Regions from separate parts of the Serratia nevei genome, predicted to be linked through region 1. Evidence: predicted binding sites of a transcription regulator. Region 1 holds the regulator's gene; the other holds the start of a gene.

What was found. Region 1 encodes ArgR, which controls arginine synthesis, uptake and breakdown. Its sites were predicted from a motif close to ANTGAATAAAAATACANT; they were not measured.
Region 2: the regulator ArgR is predicted to act here: its motif matches at 4,190-4,207, upstream of argC (N-acetyl-gamma-glutamyl-phosphate reductase).

Annotation. Positions count from the first base shown of each region.
Region 1 covers NZ_CP149940.1:398,259-406,984, forward strand. Annotated here, with positions in the region: gene fbp (class 1 fructose-bisphosphatase) at 1-131, opposite strand, end outside; gene mpl (UDP-N-acetylmuramate:L-alanyl-gamma-D-glutamyl-meso-diaminopimelate ligase) at 301-1,680, shown strand; gene yhcN (peroxide/acid stress response protein YhcN) at 1,878-2,141, opposite strand; gene yhcN (peroxide/acid stress response protein YhcN) at 2,262-2,525, opposite strand; gene argR (transcriptional regulator ArgR) at 2,929-3,399, opposite strand; gene mdh (malate dehydrogenase) at 3,864-4,802, shown strand; gene V8N38_RS01850 (helix-turn-helix domain-containing protein) at 4,869-5,129, opposite strand; gene V8N38_RS01855 (DNA-binding protein) at 5,310-5,666, shown strand; gene ispB (octaprenyl diphosphate synthase) at 5,715-6,686, opposite strand; gene rplU (50S ribosomal protein L21) at 6,957-7,268, shown strand; gene rpmA (50S ribosomal protein L27) at 7,286-7,543, shown strand; gene V8N38_RS01875 (DMT family transporter) at 7,649-8,620, shown strand; gene cgtA (Obg family GTPase CgtA) at 8,637-8,726, shown strand, end outside.
Region 2 covers NZ_CP149940.1:5,176,689-5,185,414, reverse strand. Annotated here, with positions in the region: gene ppc (phosphoenolpyruvate carboxylase) at 97-2,733, opposite strand; gene argE (acetylornithine deacetylase) at 2,992-4,137, opposite strand; gene argC (N-acetyl-gamma-glutamyl-phosphate reductase) at 4,354-5,358, shown strand; gene argB (acetylglutamate kinase) at 5,379-6,152, shown strand; gene V8N38_RS24695 (argininosuccinate synthase) at 6,178-7,398, shown strand; gene argH (argininosuccinate lyase) at 7,467-8,726, shown strand, end outside.

The sequences.
Region 1 (8,726 bases):
CCGGCCTTGTTGATGTCGCGGTGGATGATTTTGGCGCCCAGTTTAATTGCAGAAAGTAACGCGGTCAGCTCGCCGGTGGCGTGCGAGAAGTCGTGCTGTTTCTCGACGATAAATTCGCCTAACGTTTTCATGACACAATCCCTGAATCTACGGATGGATAGCGGCCTGTTAACAAACCGCCAACGTTTTCGCGTGCAGTGTAGCCCAAAGATGCGCGCCATTCATAGGCAAATCCATTTCTTCTGGACGATTCTGAGCGTTAGAATATGCCGACATTCGATGCACTCACATGAGAAACCTATGCGCATTCACATTCTTGGGATCTGTGGCACCTTTATGGGCGGGTTGGCGATGCTGGCGCGCTCACTGGGGCATGACGTCACCGGTTCGGACGCCAACGTCTATCCGCCGATGAGCACGCTGCTGGAGAACCAGGGGATCGATCTTATTCAGGGTTATGATCCAGCCCAGCTGGATCCGGCGCCGGATCTGGTGATCATCGGCAACGCCATGACGCGCGGCAACCCGTGCGTGGAGGCGGTGCTGGAGCGTGGCATTCCTTACGTTTCCGGCCCGCAGTGGCTGCACGACGCCGTATTGCGCGATCGCTGGGTACTGGCGGTTGCCGGCACCCACGGCAAAACCACCACCGCCGGCATGGCGACCTGGATCCTCGAGGCCTGCGGCTACCAGCCCGGCTTCGTTATCGGCGGCGTGCCCGGCAACTTCGACGTTTCGGCTCGCCTTGGCGGCAGCCCGTTCTTCGTGATCGAGGCCGACGAGTATGACTGCGCGTTCTTCGACAAGCGCTCCAAGTTCGTGCACTACAGCCCGCGCACGCTGATCATGAATAACCTGGAGTTCGATCACGCCGATATCTTCGACGATCTGAAAGCCATCCAGAAACAGTTCCACCACCTGGTGCGTCTGGTGCCGGGCAAAGGCAAGATCATCCTGCCGGACAACGACAGCCACCTGAAGCAGGTGATGGCGATGGGCTGCTGGAGCGAGCAGGAGCTGGTGGGGGAAGAGGGCACCTGGCGCGCGCAGAAGCTGACGCCGGACGCCAGCCATTACGCGGTGTTCCTCGACGGCGAACAGGTCGGCGAAGTGAACTGGGCGCTGGTGGGCGAGCACAACATGCATAACGGCCTGATGGCCATCGCCGCCACCCGTCATGTCGGCGTGCAGCCGGCGGACGCCTGCCGCGCGTTGGGCGATTTCATCAACGCCCGCCGCCGTCTGGAACTGCGTGGCGAAGCCAACGGCGTCACGGTTTACGACGACTTCGCACACCACCCGACGGCGATCCTCGCCACTCTGGCCGCGCTGCGCGGCAAGGTCGGCGGCACGGCGCGCATTCTGGCGGTGCTGGAACCGCGCTCCAACACCATGAAAATGGGCATCAGCAAAAACGATCTGGCGCCTTCGCTCGGCCGCGCCGACGAAGTGTTCCTGTTCCAGCCGCACCACATTCCGTGGCAGGTGGCGGAAGTGGCGGATGCCTGCGTGCAGCCGGCGCACTGGAGCGCGGATCTCGACACGCTGGTGGACATGGTGGTGAAAACCGCACAGCCGGGCGATCACATTCTGGTGATGAGCAACGGCGGCTTCGGCGGCATTCACGATCGCCTGCTGGACGCGCTGGCGAAAAAGCAGGAACCGAAAGTCACCTACTGATCGCTCCGCCGCATCAGACAATCCAAGGGCCGCATTCGCGGCCTTTTTTACGTCCATAAAAAAGCCCTCGCGAGCGAGGGCAACGGGGTTCGTCGGATAGGACGACGAGAGGGTCTCTGGGAAATCGGCGTTTGCGTCAGAACTCGGCAGTGGCAGTGACGAGGGTAATCAGCTCTGCAAAGCCGTTCCCAGAGTTGTTATTTGTAAATCTCGGCGGTGGCGTGGTAGTTGCCTTCATTACGCGCTTCGATCACGCGGTAGGCGGTCGCACCTTTCGCGTCGGCTTTTTCCGACAACGCCTGGCGAATGTCGGTCGGCGCGCCGTCGATGCCGCTGACGGTAATGGTGCCGATAGATTGCAGGTTGGCGGTCTGATCGTTAGTCACCAACTGGGCGGCAGAAGCGCCGAAGGAGATGACAGACAGCAGGCCGAGTGCAGCAACAGTAGTTTTCATGTTCATGATAGCGATCCTTGGTCATAACAGCCTGGAAGGGCTTGGCAGCGATTTTTATTCTTGAAGGCCGTTACGACAGCGTTTGATTCCAGAGATGTATTGCCCGTTGCCGGGTAATGCCGGTACTTATTTGTAGATTTCAGCGGTCGCGTGGAAGTTGCCGTCATTGCGGGCTTCGATCACGCGGTAAGCGGTTGCCCCTTTGGCGTCAGCTTTGTCGGACAGCGCCTGGCGAATGTCGGAAGGCGCTGCGGCAACGCCGCTCACGGTGATCACACCGGCCGGCTGCAGTTTTGCGGCCTGAGTTGCGTCAACAGATTGTGCTGCGAATGCACCAAATGAAAGCATGGACAGAACGCTCAGGGTTGCAACGGTAGTTTTAATTTTCATCATCTCACCTCATCGTATTCTTTTATCAGTTCCAACGAACTGTGATTCAGTTCACGAAAATGAGTATACAGCTAGTAACGCGAAAAATTAATAGTTCGCTAACAGTTGCTAGTGAAACTTTAACCTCATGATCCTTATTTTTTATAACCATAAGGAATAAAAAACGCTCATAAAACGATCTTTTGATGTTAAATTTATGTAATTTCAATGAGGTAAGTGCTTTTGACCAAAAGTGCGGAAGATCACAGTGGGTACTGCTGGTTACATGGAGATGTCATGGAAATGTGTTGCTGAGGGATAAAAAAGCAGTGTTAAACGCGGTTGAAGGCAGGGAAGGTAACGCGGGGGTTAAAGAAGCGCTAACAAAGTGCGGGCTACAGCCGCACTTTGTTAGCGCCAGGTTTCACAGCTCTTGCTCGAACACGCCCAGAATAGCTTCATGCAGTTTCTGAGCGGTAAAGCCGTTGGAGGGGGTGACGAAAATCGTATCGTCGCCGGCAATTGTGCCGAGGATGCCCTGGGATTTACCCAATGAGTCGAGCAGGCGAGCGATCAGCTGCGCGGCGCCCGGGCTGGTGTGGATCACCACGACGGCGTCGTTATGGTCGACGTCCAGCACCAGATTCTTCAATGGGCTGGTGGTGGTCGGCACGCCGAGTTCGGCAGGAAGGCAATACACCATTTCCATTTTGGCATTGCGCGTACGTACCGCGCCGAACTTGGTCAGCATGCGCGATACTTTGGATTGGTTAATGTTTTCGAAGCCTTCTTCTTGCAGCGCCAAAACGATCTCGCCTTGAGAACTGAATTTTTCTTCTTTCAATAACGCTTTGAACGTCTTGATCAGATCTTCCTGTTTTGCGGGATTACGCATTTTGCACCGTGGAATGTTGATAGTGGAAGTCATGATTATGCATATAGATGAATTTTTATGCAACAAAGGCCGACCCAAAGAAAATAAACATGACCGGGCGGCGAGGAAAGGACGGCATTTTAACAAAATCCGGCAGCGATGAATATGCCCTTTTGACGACGGAAAATCGGCCTGCGGTGGTAAATAAAATGTTATTAAAATGATGTTGTTCTGATGTTGCGTAAGGGTGTAATGTAACGGCCGGTTAACTTGCTCGTGAATAACCTCGCACTATTTTTGATTAATGTGCGCTATGCCCTTCATGCGTAAGCGATTTAATCTAAAATGGACGCGACAGCGGCCGTTTTATTACACCTGCAGGCAAGAATTGGCTAATTTATTGTTTTTAAAGGTGTAATAACTTAAGGTCCGTAACCAACACATTCACGGCGCTTTATATATTTAAGATAATAAAGGAGTATAGGATGAAAGTTGCAGTTCTCGGTGCTGCTGGCGGTATCGGCCAGGCCCTCGCCCTTCTACTCAAAACCCAGCTTCCTTCAGGTTCTGAACTCTCTCTCTACGACATTGCCCCCGTTACCCCAGGCGTTGCCGTCGACTTAAGCCACATCCCAACCGCAGTTAAAATCAAAGGCTTCAGCGGCGAAGACGCGACCCCGGCTCTGCACGGTGCGGACGTGGTGCTGATTTCCGCCGGCGTGGCCCGTAAGCCTGGCATGGATCGCTCTGACCTGTTCAACGTTAACGCCGGCATCGTGCGTAACCTGATTGAGCAAGTGGCGAAAACCTGCCCGAAAGCCTGCATCGGTATCATCACCAACCCGGTTAACACCACGGTCGCCATCGCGGCGGAAGTGCTGAAAAAAGCCGGCGTTTACAACAAGAACAAACTGTTCGGCGTGACTTCGCTGGATATCATCCGTTCCAACACCTTCGTGGCCGAGCTGAAAGGTAAACAGCCGGAAGAGCTGAACGTGCCGGTCATCGGCGGCCACTCTGGCGTGACCATCCTGCCTCTGCTGTCGCAGATCCCAGGCGTGAGCTTCACCGATCAGGAAGTGGCGGATCTGACTAAACGCATTCAGAACGCCGGCACCGAAGTGGTGGAAGCCAAAGCCGGCGGCGGGTCTGCAACGCTGTCCATGGGCCAGGCGGCCGCACGTTTCGGTCTGTCTCTGGTGCGTGCGCTGCAGGGCGAGAAAGGCGTGGTGGAATGCGCTTACGTTGAAGGCGACGGCAAATACGCTCGCTTCTTCGCACAACCGCTGGTACTGGGCAAAAACGGCGTTGAAGAGCGCAAAGATATCGGCACCCTGAGCGCCTTCGAGCAGAAAGCGCTGAACGAGATGCTGGACGTGCTGCACAAAGATATCGAGCTGGGCGAGAAGTTCATCAATAACTGATCGTTGCCGATAGTCAGCCGATAAACGCCGCCGGACGCTGTTCCGGCGGTTTTTTTTGCCCCGCGTTCACGATTTGATGCGTGCCTTGCGATCCAGCAGGCAATCGCTGCGCGGATCGTAATAGCGGCTTGGCCAGATCTCCGAAGGGTGGATGCCTATCGCTTCGGCGATCAGCCACTCCCCCTTTGGCCACGGGCGCGACAGCGCGTTGGCCAGCGTTGATGAGCTTAATCCGGCCTTGCGCGACACTGCCGCCAGCGTGGTGCCCTGCTTGCGGAGCGCCGCGATGATATCTGCCGGATGCCAATCTGGGTTCCTTGAATTCATGTTTACATTCCTTTTCTGATTAGCCAAAGTTGCGTTAGTGGTATAACTAACGGGTCAAGGTTAGGCGTTTGCACAACGTGAATCGCTTATTCAGAAACCAGAATACCATTAAATTTCCAAAAAAATACCCAAGTAATTTCCAAAAATGACGTTGCCCACTATTGCCCAGAGATGATGGCCATGAAAAACGAGTGGTTTGCCGCCAAGGAACTGACAGGCATCGCAGGATTACCTTCCTCACCACAGGGAATTAATCTGATGGCCCGGCGCGAAGGCTGGATCAGCCGCAGGCGTAAAGGCGTGCAGGGAAAAGCGTTGGAGTACCATATCGACAGCCTGCCTTCAAACGTGCGTAACCTGCTGGTGCTGAAGGAGGACGGGGCGGTATATGACGTAGAGCGTCAGGATCCGTTGGCGGTCTGGATCGAGTATTACTACCATTTGACGGAGAGCGAGCGCGAGAAAATGGTGGCTTTCCTGATGCGGGAAGGGATCGGCGGCCTGTTGGCGCGCATCGACGAAGAGAGCAATAGCTAGGCAGGCCCGCGTACGCGGGCCTGATGGTTTTTAAGAAATTAATATTTCTTAAAAGTCGCGTTGCACCGCCAGATGGGCCAGGCCCTCCAGCGCCGTACGGTGCTCCGATGCCGGCAAGACCTGCAGCGCGGCGATCGCCTTGTCGGCTTCTTCTTCGGCGCGTTTGCGGGTGTACTCCAGCGAACCGCATTGTTGCATCGCCTGCAGTACCGGCTCCAACAGATGACGACCGTTACCTTGCTCAATCGCACCGCGGATCATGTCACGCTGCGCGTCGTCGCCGTTGTGCATCGCGTGCAGCAGCGGCAGGGTCGGTTTCCCTTCGTTCAGATCGTCGCCGGTGTTTTTGCCCAGGGTGCTGCCGTCGGCGCTGTAGTCGAGCAGATCGTCGATCAGCTGGAAAGCGGTGCCGAGGTAGCGGCCATAGTCTTGCAGCGCCTGCTCTTGTTCGGCGCTGGCACCGGACAGGATCGCCGACGATTGCGCCGCTGCCTCGAACAGGCGGGCGGTTTTGCTGTAGATCACCCGCATATAGCTTTCTTCGCTGATGTCGGGATCGTGCACGTTCATCAACTGCAGCACTTCGCCTTCGGCGATGACGTTGACCGCCTCCGACATCAGCGCCAGCACGCGCAGGGATTCCAGGCTGGTCATCATCTGGAAGGCGCGGGTATAGATAAAGTCGCCGACCAGCACGCTGGCGGCGTTGCCGAACGCCGCGTTGGCGGTGGCTTTGCCGCGGCGCATGTCCGATTCGTCGACGACGTCGTCATGCAGCAGCGTGGCGGTATGAATGAATTCGATCAGGGCGGCAACGGTGACGTGCTTGTTGCCTTCATAGCCCAACGCCCGCGCCGCCAGGACGGCGATCATCGGCCGGATGCGCTTACCGCCACCGCTGATAATGTAATAGCCAAGCTGATTGATGAGCGTGACATCGGAATTCAGCTGTTCGAGAATTGTTGCGTTCACGGCCGCCATATCTTGCGCGGTTAACTCGGTAATTTGATCTAGGTTCATTGTGTTTTTTTCAGCTGTGTTTCTCTTCACCGCGTTGAGATCGCTGCTCACATCGGTACATGGCGGTAACTGTCCCTATGATTGTACTTGAAAAACGGTTCAGATAAACGCCACGAAAGAAACTGCGCTTTTTTTCTTCTTTTTTCTCCTTCTGGTCTTATTCTGCTCTTGTCATGCGCTGCTTTTTTGCGTAGAATTCGCGCCCTATTGTGAATATTTATAGCGCGCTCTGAACTAACACAGTCGGGCACGCGGAAAGCGGAGTTTTATATGTACGCGGTTTTCCAAAGTGGTGGTAAACAACACCGAGTAAGCGAAGGTCAGACCGTTCGCTTGGAAAAGCTGGACATCGCAACTGGTGAAGCGGTTGAGTTTGACCAGATTCTGATGATCGCTAATGGCGAAGATATCAAAATCGGCGTTCCTTTCGTCGATGGCGGCAAGATCAAAGCTGAAGTCGTTGCTCACGGTCGTGGCGAGAAAATTAAGATTGTTAAGTTTCGTCGTCGTAAGCACCACCGTAAGCAGCAGGGCCACCGTCAGTGGTTCACTGACGTTAAAATCACCGGCATCAGCGCTTAAGTTAGGAGAGCGGATTAATGGCACACAAAAAGGCTGGCGGCTCGACTCGTAACGGTCGCGATTCAGAAGCTAAACGTCTGGGCGTAAAACGCTTTGGCGGCGAAGCAGTACTGGCAGGCAGCATCATCGTTCGTCAGCGCGGCACCAAATTCCACGCTGGTACCAACGTGGGTTGCGGCAAAGACCACACTCTGTTTGCTTTGAAAGACGGTAAAGTCAAATTCGAAGTTAAAGGCCCGAGCAATCGTAAATTCATCAGCATCGAAGCTGAATAATTTTTCGAGCCTTACGAAATAGATGTAAGCCCCGCAATTCGTTGCGGGGCTTTTTACATTTATGGGCTGCCTGGGGGTTGGCCTGTCAGCGTTGGCGAAGGTGATATGGATACGAAGCAGCAGGTCGGCGTTGGTATTTCCCTGGCGTTAACCACGGCGGTTTGCTGGGGTGCGTTGCCGATCGCGATGAAAGAAGTGTTGACGGTGATGGAGCCGTTTACCGTCGTTTGGTATCGCTTTACCATGGCCGCCATCGGTTTGGGCGCGATCCTCGCGGTGCGCGGCAAGCTGCCGCCGCTGACGATGTTCCGCCAGCCGCGCTGGCTGCTGCTGTTGGCGATCGCGACGGCGGGACTGCTGGGCAACTTTGTGTTCTTCAGCTCCTCGCTGCAATACCTGAGCCCGACGGCGTCGCAGGTGATTGGCCAGCTGTCGCCGGTGGGCATGATGTTCGCCAGCGTGCTGATTTTAAAAGAACGCATGCGTGTCACCCAGGTCATTGGCGCTCTGATGCTGATCGGCGGGCTGATGCTGTTTTTCAACGTCAGTCTGATAGAGATCTTCACCCGGCTGACGGACTACACGCTGGGCGTTATGCTGGGCGTGTGTGCGGCGATGGTTTGGGTGAGCTACGGCGTGGCGCAGAAGGTATTGCTGCGCCGGCTGGCTTCGCCGCAGATCCTGGTTATGTTGTACACTTTATGTGCGATAGCGTTGTTCCCTCTGGCCAAACCCGAGGTGATTTTCCAGCTTAGCGGCTGGCAATTGGCGTGCCTGCTGTTTTGCGGCGCCAACACGCTGATCGGCTATGGTGCGTTGGCAGAGGCGATGGCGCGCTGGCAGGCGGCGCAGGTGAGCGCGTTGGTGACGCTGACCCCGCTGTTTACCCTGCTGTTTTCAGATTTATTGGCGTTGGCCTGGCCCCAGGCATTCGCCGCGCCGACGTTGAATGTCGTCGGCTATGTTGGCGCGTTTGTGGTCGTGGCGGGCGCCATGTTTTCCGCAATTGGTCACCGGTGGTGGCCGCGACGGGCAGAACCCCCCCTGGTTGCTCCTTTGAAGCAGCCCGGTGAATGATTTACGGAGACGGTAAATGAAGTTTGTAGATGAAGCAGCGATTCTGGTCGTTGCAGGCGACGGCGGCAACGGATGCGTCAGCTTCCGCCGCGAAAAATATATCCCG
Region 2 (8,726 bases), 570 kb from region 1:
TGAAAAAGGGCGTCGCTTTACCGCGGCGCCCTTTTTTTGTGGGCAAGACAAGACATAAAAAAACGGCCCCGATAAACGGGGCCGCGATTAGGCTCACTAGCCGGTGTTGCGCATCCCGGCGGCGACGCCGGCGATGGTGACCATCAGCGCCTGCTCGACGCGGGCGTCCGGCTGCTCCTGCTGACGCGAACGATGCAGCAGCTCGGCCTGCAAGACGTTCAGTGGGTCGGTATAAACGTTGCGCAGCGCGATGGATTCGGCGATCCACGGCAGGTCTTCCATCAGGTGCGCATCGTTGGCGATGGTCAGCACCACCTTGATGTCGCTTTCCAGCTGATCGCGCAGCTGTTGGCCCAGCGGCCACAGCGATTTATCCACCAGGCGCTGATCGTAGTATTCCGCCAGCCACAGGTCGGCTTTGGCGAACACCATTTCCAGCATGGCGATGCGGGTGGAGAAGAACGGCCAGTCGCGACACATCGCCTCCAGCTCCGCCTGCTTGCCGGCTTTCACCGCTTCCTGCAATCCGGCACCGGCGCCGAGCCAGGCCGGCAGCATCAGGCGGTTCTGCGTCCAGGCGAAGATCCACGGAATGGCGCGCAGGCTTTCCACGCCGCCGTTCGGCTTGCGTTTGGCCGGGCGTGAGCCCAGCGGCAGTTTACCCAGCTCCAGCTCCGGCGTGGCCGCGCGGAAGTAAGGCACGAAGTCCGGGTTTTCACGCACGTAGCCGCGATACATTCGGCAGGAGGTCTCGGACAGATCGTCCATCAACGCCCGCCATTCTTTCTTTGGTTCCGGCGGCGGTAGCAGGTTCGCCTCGAGGATCGCGCCGGCATACAGCGCCAGGCTGCTGATGGTGACTTCCGGCAGACCGAATTTGAAGCGGATCATCTCGCCCTGTTCGGTGACGCGCAGGCCGCCCTTCAGGCTGCCCGGCGGCTGCGACAGCAGCGCCGCATGCGCCGGTGCGCCGCCGCGGCCGATGGAGCCGCCGCGCCCATGGAACAGCGTCAGCGCCACGCCGGCCTTTTCACAGGTTTTGATCAGTGCGTCCTGCGCGCGGTACTGCGCCCAGGAAGCCGCCATCACGCCGGCGTCTTTCGCCGAGTCAGAGTAGCCGATCATCACCATCTGTTTGCCCTGAATAAAGCCGCGATACCAGTCGATGTTCAGCAGCTGGGTCATCACGTCGTCGGCGTTGTTCAGATCGTCGAGGGTTTCGAACAGCGGGGCGACCGGCAGCGCGAACGGGCAGCCGGCCTCTTTCAGCAGCAGGTGCACTGCCAGCACGTCGGAAGGCGTGCGCGCCATCGAAATCACGTAGGCGGCGATCGAGCCCTGCGGCGCTTCGGCGATCACCTGGCAGGTTTCCAGCACTTCCTGCGTGTCGGCGCTCGGTTGCCACTTCAGCGGCACCAGCGGGCGCTTGGAGTTCAGTTCGCGGATCAGGAACGCCTGTTTATCGGCTTCCGACCAGCTTTCATAGTCGCCCAGCCCCAGATAACGGGTCAGCTCGGCGATGGCTTCGGTATGGCGAGTGCTTTCCTGGCGCACGTCGATGCGCACCAGCGGCACGCCGAAGCAGCGCACGCGGCGCAGGGTATCCAGCAGCTGACCGTTGGCGATGATGCCCATGCCGCAGGCCTGCAGCGACTGGTAGCAGGCATACAGCGGCTCCCACAGCTGCTCGTTGTTCACCAGCAGGTCATGCGGCTTCAGCACGCGCTCGCCCTTCAGGCGGCCTTCCAGATAAGCCTGGGAGCTCATCAGCTGGCTGCGCAGCTGCTTCATGATTTCGCGGTACGGTTCCTGCACCTCGTCACCGCCGGCGCGGGCGCGCAGCTCCGGGGTGCATTCGGTCATCGACAGCTCGGAGACCAACACCTGGATATCGCGGGTGAACAGGTCGCAGGCTTTCCAGCGGCTGAGCAGCAGCACATGGCGGGTGATTTCGGCGGTCACGTTCGGGTTGCCGTCGCGGTCGCCGCCCATCCAGGAGGTGAAGCGCACCGGCACCGCTTCCGCCGGCAGGCTGTAATTGATGGAGTTTTCCAACTGCTCGTTGAACTCGCGCAGGAACGCCGGCACGCCTTCCCACAGGCTGTTTTCTACCACCGCGAAGCCCCATTTGGCTTCGTCGATCGGGGAGGGGCGATGTTTGCGAATTTCATCGGTGTGCCACGACTGGGCCACCAGCTGGCGCAGACGGCGCATGATCTTGTTGCGCTCGTAGTCGGCCAGATCGTTGTGATCGAGCTGGCTGAGGCAGGTGTTCACCTCCACCAGCTTGTGGATCAGGGTGCGGCGGGTGATCTCCGTCGGGTGTGCCGTCAGCACCAGCTCGATGGAGAGTTGCGACACCGCGTGCTGCAGCTCTTTGTCGCTGAGCTTTTTGTCTTTGAGGCGGCTGAACAGCTGCGCCAGCGCTTCCGGGTTGCTGGCGGCTTCGCCGTTGGGCGAAATGCTGTGGTACTGCTCGGCGACGTTGGTCAGGTTGAGGAACTGGCTGAAGGCGCGCGCCACCGGCAGCAGCTCGTCGTTGGACAGGTTCTGCAGGGTGGAGAGCAACTCCTGGCGATGCGCTTCGTTGCCGGCGCGTGAAGATTTGGAAAGCTTACGGATGGTCTCAACGCGATCGAGAATATGCTCGCCCAGCGCTTCTTTGATGGTATCGCCGAGCAATTTGCCGAGCATACTGACATTACTGCGCATTGCCGAATATTGTTCGTTCATATAACCCCTGACCCAGTTCTGTATGATTTTTATCTTGTAAATAAATTTCACGCGTCAGGCGCAGACCGCCTGCCTGATCACATCGCGTTCCTGTCCAATCGTCAATTGACACTATTTTTAGCAAAAAAACATCAAAATCGGCGCATTTTCTGAAATTTAATTACGGCGCGTCGGTTATCAGCGTGGCTTATTTCGCCGCTTTATACTTATTTTGAGGTAGGGGAAAGCATAAAGCATTTCCCCTGTTAAATGTCGGGTTTATTGCCGGCAAAAGTGATTGACCAGCTGGCCCAACAGTTTGCGCGTCGGTTCGATAAACGCGGTGTCGATGTATTCGTCCGGCTGGTGGGCCTGATCGATGGAGCCGGGGCCGAGCACCAACGTCGGGCAGACCTGCTGCACGAACGGCGCTTCGGTGCAGTAGTTGACCACCTGTGTACGGGTGCCCAGTAGTTCCTCGATCACCGCCACCATGCGGTGGTCGGTCGGGCATTCGTAACCCGGCACCGACGCGTGCAGCTCTTCGATGGTCAGGCGGCCCGGCCAGCGTTGGCTCACCGGCTCCAATGCCTGATGCATCAGCTCGTTGATGTTGTCGAGCGTCATGCCGGGCAACGGGCGGATATCCAGGTGCAGCTCACAGCAGGCGCAGATGCGGTTGGCCGCGTCGCCGCCGCTGATATGGCCGAAGTTCATGGTGGGATAAGGCACGGCGAACGCCGGATTGTTGTAGCGCTCCTGCAGGGTTTTGCGCAGCTCCATCAGGTGGCCGATGGATTCGTGCATCAGATCGATGGCGTTGACGCCGCGCGCCGGATCGCTGGAGTGGCCGGACTGGCCGACGATGCGAATGGCGTTGGCCATGTGGCCCTTGTGTGCGCGCACCGGCTGCAGCGAGGTTGGTTCGCCGATGATGGCGAAATCCGGCCGAATGGCGGTGGAGGCGGCGAAATAACGTGCGCCGGCCATCGTCGTTTCTTCATCTGCGGTAGCCAGAATGTACAGCGGCTTGGTCAGTTTGCTCGCGTCGATGTCGCGCACCGCATCCAGAATAAAGGCGAAGAAGCCTTTCATGTCGGCGGTGCCCAGGCCGTAGAGCTTGTTGTCGTGCTCGGTCAGGGTGAACGGATCGCGCGTCCAGCGGCCTTCGTCGTAAGGCACCGTATCGGTATGGCCGGCCAGCAGCAGGCCGCCGCTGCCTTCGCCGATGCTGGCCAGCAGGTTGAATTTGTGGCGCGATTCCGGCACCGGCTGTACGTCGACGCGAAAGCCCAGGTCGGCAAACCATCCGGCCAGCAAGTTGATTAACGCCTCATTGCTCTGATCGAGGCCGGCATCGGTGGCGCTGATCGACTTCGTTGCGATCAACGCCCGGTACAGCTCAATAAATGGAGGTAATTTCATCTTCACTGTTGACAGCCTTTGGTTAGGATAGTATCAATATTCATGCATTTATTTTGAATAAAAATACAGTAAGCCGAAGCGTAAGGGAACCCGATACCCGGATGTTTATAAAAGCATCAACGCCTGGCTCCGTGGGTGAACGGCGCAACAACGCTGGCTAGCCCTGTTACCTGGGTCGCAAGCGACCGCACGTCAGTTTAGAAGGTGAAAGGCCACATGTTGAATACGCTGATCGTTGGTGCCAGCGGTTACGCCGGAGCGGAGCTCACGGCTTACCTGAATCGCCACCCACACATGAACATAACCGCTTTAGCGGTTTCAGCGCAAAGTGCAGATGCAGGAAAGTTGCTTTCCGATCTCCATCCCCAGTTGAAAGGCATCGTCGATCTGCCGCTGCAGCCGTTGACCGACGTTGCCAAGGCGGCACAGGGCATCGACGTGGTGTTCCTCGCCACCGCCCATGAAGTCAGCCACGATATCGCACCGGCTTTCCTGGCGGCGGGCTGCGTGGTGTTCGATCTGTCGGGCGCCTTCCGCGTGCAGGACGCCGGTTTTTATAGCCAGTACTACGGTTTCGAACATCAGCATGGCGCCCTGCTGGAGCAGGCGGTGTACGGCCTGGCGGAGTGGCAGAGCGACAAGATTAAACAGGCGCAGCTGATTGCCGTGCCGGGCTGTTACCCGACGGCGGCGCAGCTGGCGCTGAAGCCGTTGATCGAGAAGCAGCTGCTGAACCTCGACCAGTGGCCGGTGATCAACGCCACCAGCGGCGTCAGCGGCGCCGGTCGTAAGGCCAGCATGACCACCAGCTTCTGCGAAGTGAGCCTGCAGCCGTACGGTATTTTCACTCATCGGCACCAGCCGGAGATCGCCGCGCACCTGGGCGTGCCGGTTATCTTTACGCCGCACCTGGGCAACTTCCCGCGCGGTATCCTTGAAACCATCACCTGCCGCCTGAAGGCCGGCGTGACCGCGCAGGACGTCGCGGCCGCCTATCATGCCGCCTATGACGACAAGCCGCTGGTGCGGTTATACGACCAGGGCGTGCCGGCGCTGAAAGCGGTGGTGGGGTTGCCGTTCTGCGACATCGGTTTTGCGGTGCAGGGCGAGCATCTGATCGCCGTAGCGGTGGAAGACAACCTGCTGAAAGGCGCGGCGGCGCAGGCGGTGCAATGCCTGAATATCCGTTTCGGCTTCCCGGAAACCCAGTCACTCCTTTAAACCAGCGTGAGTAAACAGCAATGAACCCGTTAATTATCAAGTTAGGTGGCGTGTTATTAGACAGTGAAGAAGCGCTGGAGCGCCTGTTTACCGCGCTGGACAGTTACCGGCAGCAGCATCAGCGCCCGCTGGTGATCGTGCACGGCGGCGGCTGCGTGGTGGACGAACTGATGAAGCAGCTCTCTTTGCCGGTGGTGAAAAAGAACGGCCTGCGGGTCACGCCGGCCGATCAGATCGACATCATCACCGGCGCGCTGGCCGGCACCGCCAACAAAACGCTGCTGGCGTGGGCGATTAAACACCAAATCAACGCCGTCGGCCTGAGCCTGGCGGATGGCGGCAGCGCGGTCGTGACCCCGCTCGATCCGGCATTGGGCCACGTCGGCAACGCGCAGCCCGGTTCGCCCGCGCTGCTCAATACCCTGCTGAGCGCCGGCTACCTGCCGGTGGTCAGCTCCATCGGCATCACCGCCGAAGGGCAGTTAATGAACGTGAACGCCGATCAGGCGGCGACGGCGCTGGCGGCGACGCTGGGGGCGGATCTGATCCTGCTGTCGGACGTCAGCGGCATCCTCGACGGCAAGGGGCAACGCATTGCGGAAATGACGGCGCAAAAAGCGGAACAACTGATCGCGCAAGGCATCATCACCGATGGTATGGTGGTGAAGGTGAATGCGGCGCTCGACGCGGCCCGCACCCTCGGCCGCCCGGTGGATATCGCCAGCTGGCGCCATGCCGATCAGCTTCCTGCTTTGTTTAACGGCGTGTCGATTGGCACCCGGATCCTCGCTTAATTTTAGAATTAGAAAGGAATAGATCATGCAAAACCAAGGCATCAAAAAAATCGTTCTGGCGTACTCCGGCGGCCTGGATACCTCGGCCATCATTCCATGGCTGAAAGAGAACTACGGCGGCTGTGAAGTGGTGGCGTTCGTGGCGGACATCGGTCAGGAGCGCAGCGATCTGGAAGGCGTGGAGCAAAAAGCCCTGCAGTCCGGTGCCTCTGAATGTCACGTGGTGGATCTGCGTGAAGAATTTATCCGCGATTACGTTTATCCGGTGCTGCAGACCGGCGCCCTGTACGAAGGCAGCTACCTGCTGGGCACGTCGATGGCGCGGCCGATCATCGCCAAGGCGCAGGTCGAGCTGGCGTTGAAAGTGGGCGCCGACGCGCTGTGCCACGGTGCGACCGGCAAAGGCAATGACCAGGTGCGTTTCGAGACCACCTACACCGCGCTGGCGCCGCAGCTGAAAGTGGTGGCGCCGTGGCGTGAGTGGAACCTGCGTTCCCGTGAAGCGCTGTTGGATTACCTGAAAGAGCGCAACATTCCGACCACCGCGTCGCTGGAAAAAATCTACAGCCGCGATGAGAACGCCTGGCACATCTCCACCGAAGGCGGCGTGCTGGAAAGCCCGTGGAATGCGCCGAACAAAGATTGCTGGGTATGGACCGTCGATCCGCAGGAAGCGCCGGATCAGCCTGAGCAGGTGACCGTTACCGTTGAGAAAGGCCGCGTTGTGGCGGTTAACGGTAAAGCGCTGTCGCCTTACCAGTGCCTGGAAACCCTGAACGCGCTGGGTGCCAAGCACGGCGTCGGCCGTATCGACATCGTGGAAAACCGCCTGGTGGGCATCAAATCCCGCGGCTGCTATGAAACCCCGGGAGGCACCATCATGGTGGCGGCGCTGCGCGCCGTCGAACAGCTGGTGTTGGATCGCGACAGCTTCAAATGGCGCGAGCAGCTGGGCCTGGAGATGTCCTATGTGGTGTACGACGGCCGCTGGTTCGCGCCGCTGCGCCGCTCGCTGCAGGCTTCTGCCGAAGCGCTGGCGGAAGAGGTGAACGGCGAAGTCGTGCTGCAGCTGTACAAAGGCCAGGTGACGGCGACCCAGAAGAAATCGGCCAACAGCCTGTACTCCGAAGAGTTCGCCACCTTCGGCGAAGACGAAGTTTACGATCACAGCCACGCGGGCGGCTTTATTCGCCTGTTCTCTCTGTCTTCACGCATCCGCGCGTTGAACGAGAAAAAGAATAAATAATCGATTGGCGTGACTCTGCAAGGGCGCAGCATGCTGCGCCCTTTCGCATAAAAATTCAGGAGTAAGATATGGCACTTTGGGGTGGACGGTTCACTCAGGCGGCGGATCAGCGGTTCAAGCAACTCAACGATTCGCTGCGGTTCGATTATCGCCTGGCGGAGCAGGATATCGTGGGCTCGGTGGCCTGGTCGAAGGCGCTGGTGACCGTTAACGTGTTGACGGCAACGGAGCAACAGCAGCTGGAGCAGGCGCTGAATGCGCTACTGACGGAGGTCCAGGCCGACCCTTTGGCGATCGTCCAAAGCGATGCCGAAGACATCCACAGCTGGGTGGAGCAGAAGCTGATCGAGAAGGTCGGTGATTTGGGCAAGAAGCTGCACACCGGCCGCAGCCGCAACGATCAGGTCGCGACCGATCTGAAGCTGTGGTGCAAACAGCAGATCGGCGATCTGCATCAGGCGATCGTCCAGCTGCAGCAGGCGCTGGTGGAGACCGCCGAAGCCAACCAGGATGCGGTGATGCCGGGGTATACCCACCTGCAACGCGCGCAGCCGGTGACTTTCGCGCACTGGTGCCTGGCCTATGTCGAGATGCTGGCGCGCGATGAGAGCCGTCTGCAGGATACCCTGAAACGGCTGGACGTCAGCCCGCTGGGCAGCGGCGCGCTGGCCGGCACCGCTTATCCTATCGATCGCGAGCAGCTGGCCGGCTGGCTGGGCTTCGCCTCGGCGACCCGCAACAGCCTGGACAGCGTATCCGATCGCGATCACGTGCTGGAGCTGCTGTCCAACGCCGCCATCAGCATGGTGCACCTGTCGCGCTTCGCCGAAGATCTGATCTTCTTCAACAGCGGCGAAGCGGCGTTTGTCGAGCTGTCCGACCGCGTGACCTCCGGCTCTTCGTTGATGCCGCAGAAGAAAAACCCGGACGCGCTGGAGCTGATCCGCGGCAAATGCGGCCGCGTACAGGGCGCGCTGACCGGTATGATGATGACGCTGAAAGGCCTGCCGCTGGCGTACAACAAAGACATGCAGGAAGACAAAGAAGGGCTGTTCGACGCGCTCGACACCTGGATGGACTGCCTGCAGATGGCGGCGCTGGTGCTGGACGGCATCCAGGTGAAACGCCCGCGCTGCCAGGAAGCGGCGGAGCAGGGCTATGCCAATGCCACAGAGCTGGCGGATTACCTGGTCGCCAAGGGCGTGCCGTTCCGCGAAGCGCACCACATCGTCGGCGAGGCGGTGGTAGAAGCGATTCGCCAGGGTAAACCGCTGGAAGCGCTGCCGCTGGCGGACTTGCAGCAGTTTAGCGCGACGATCGGCGACGAC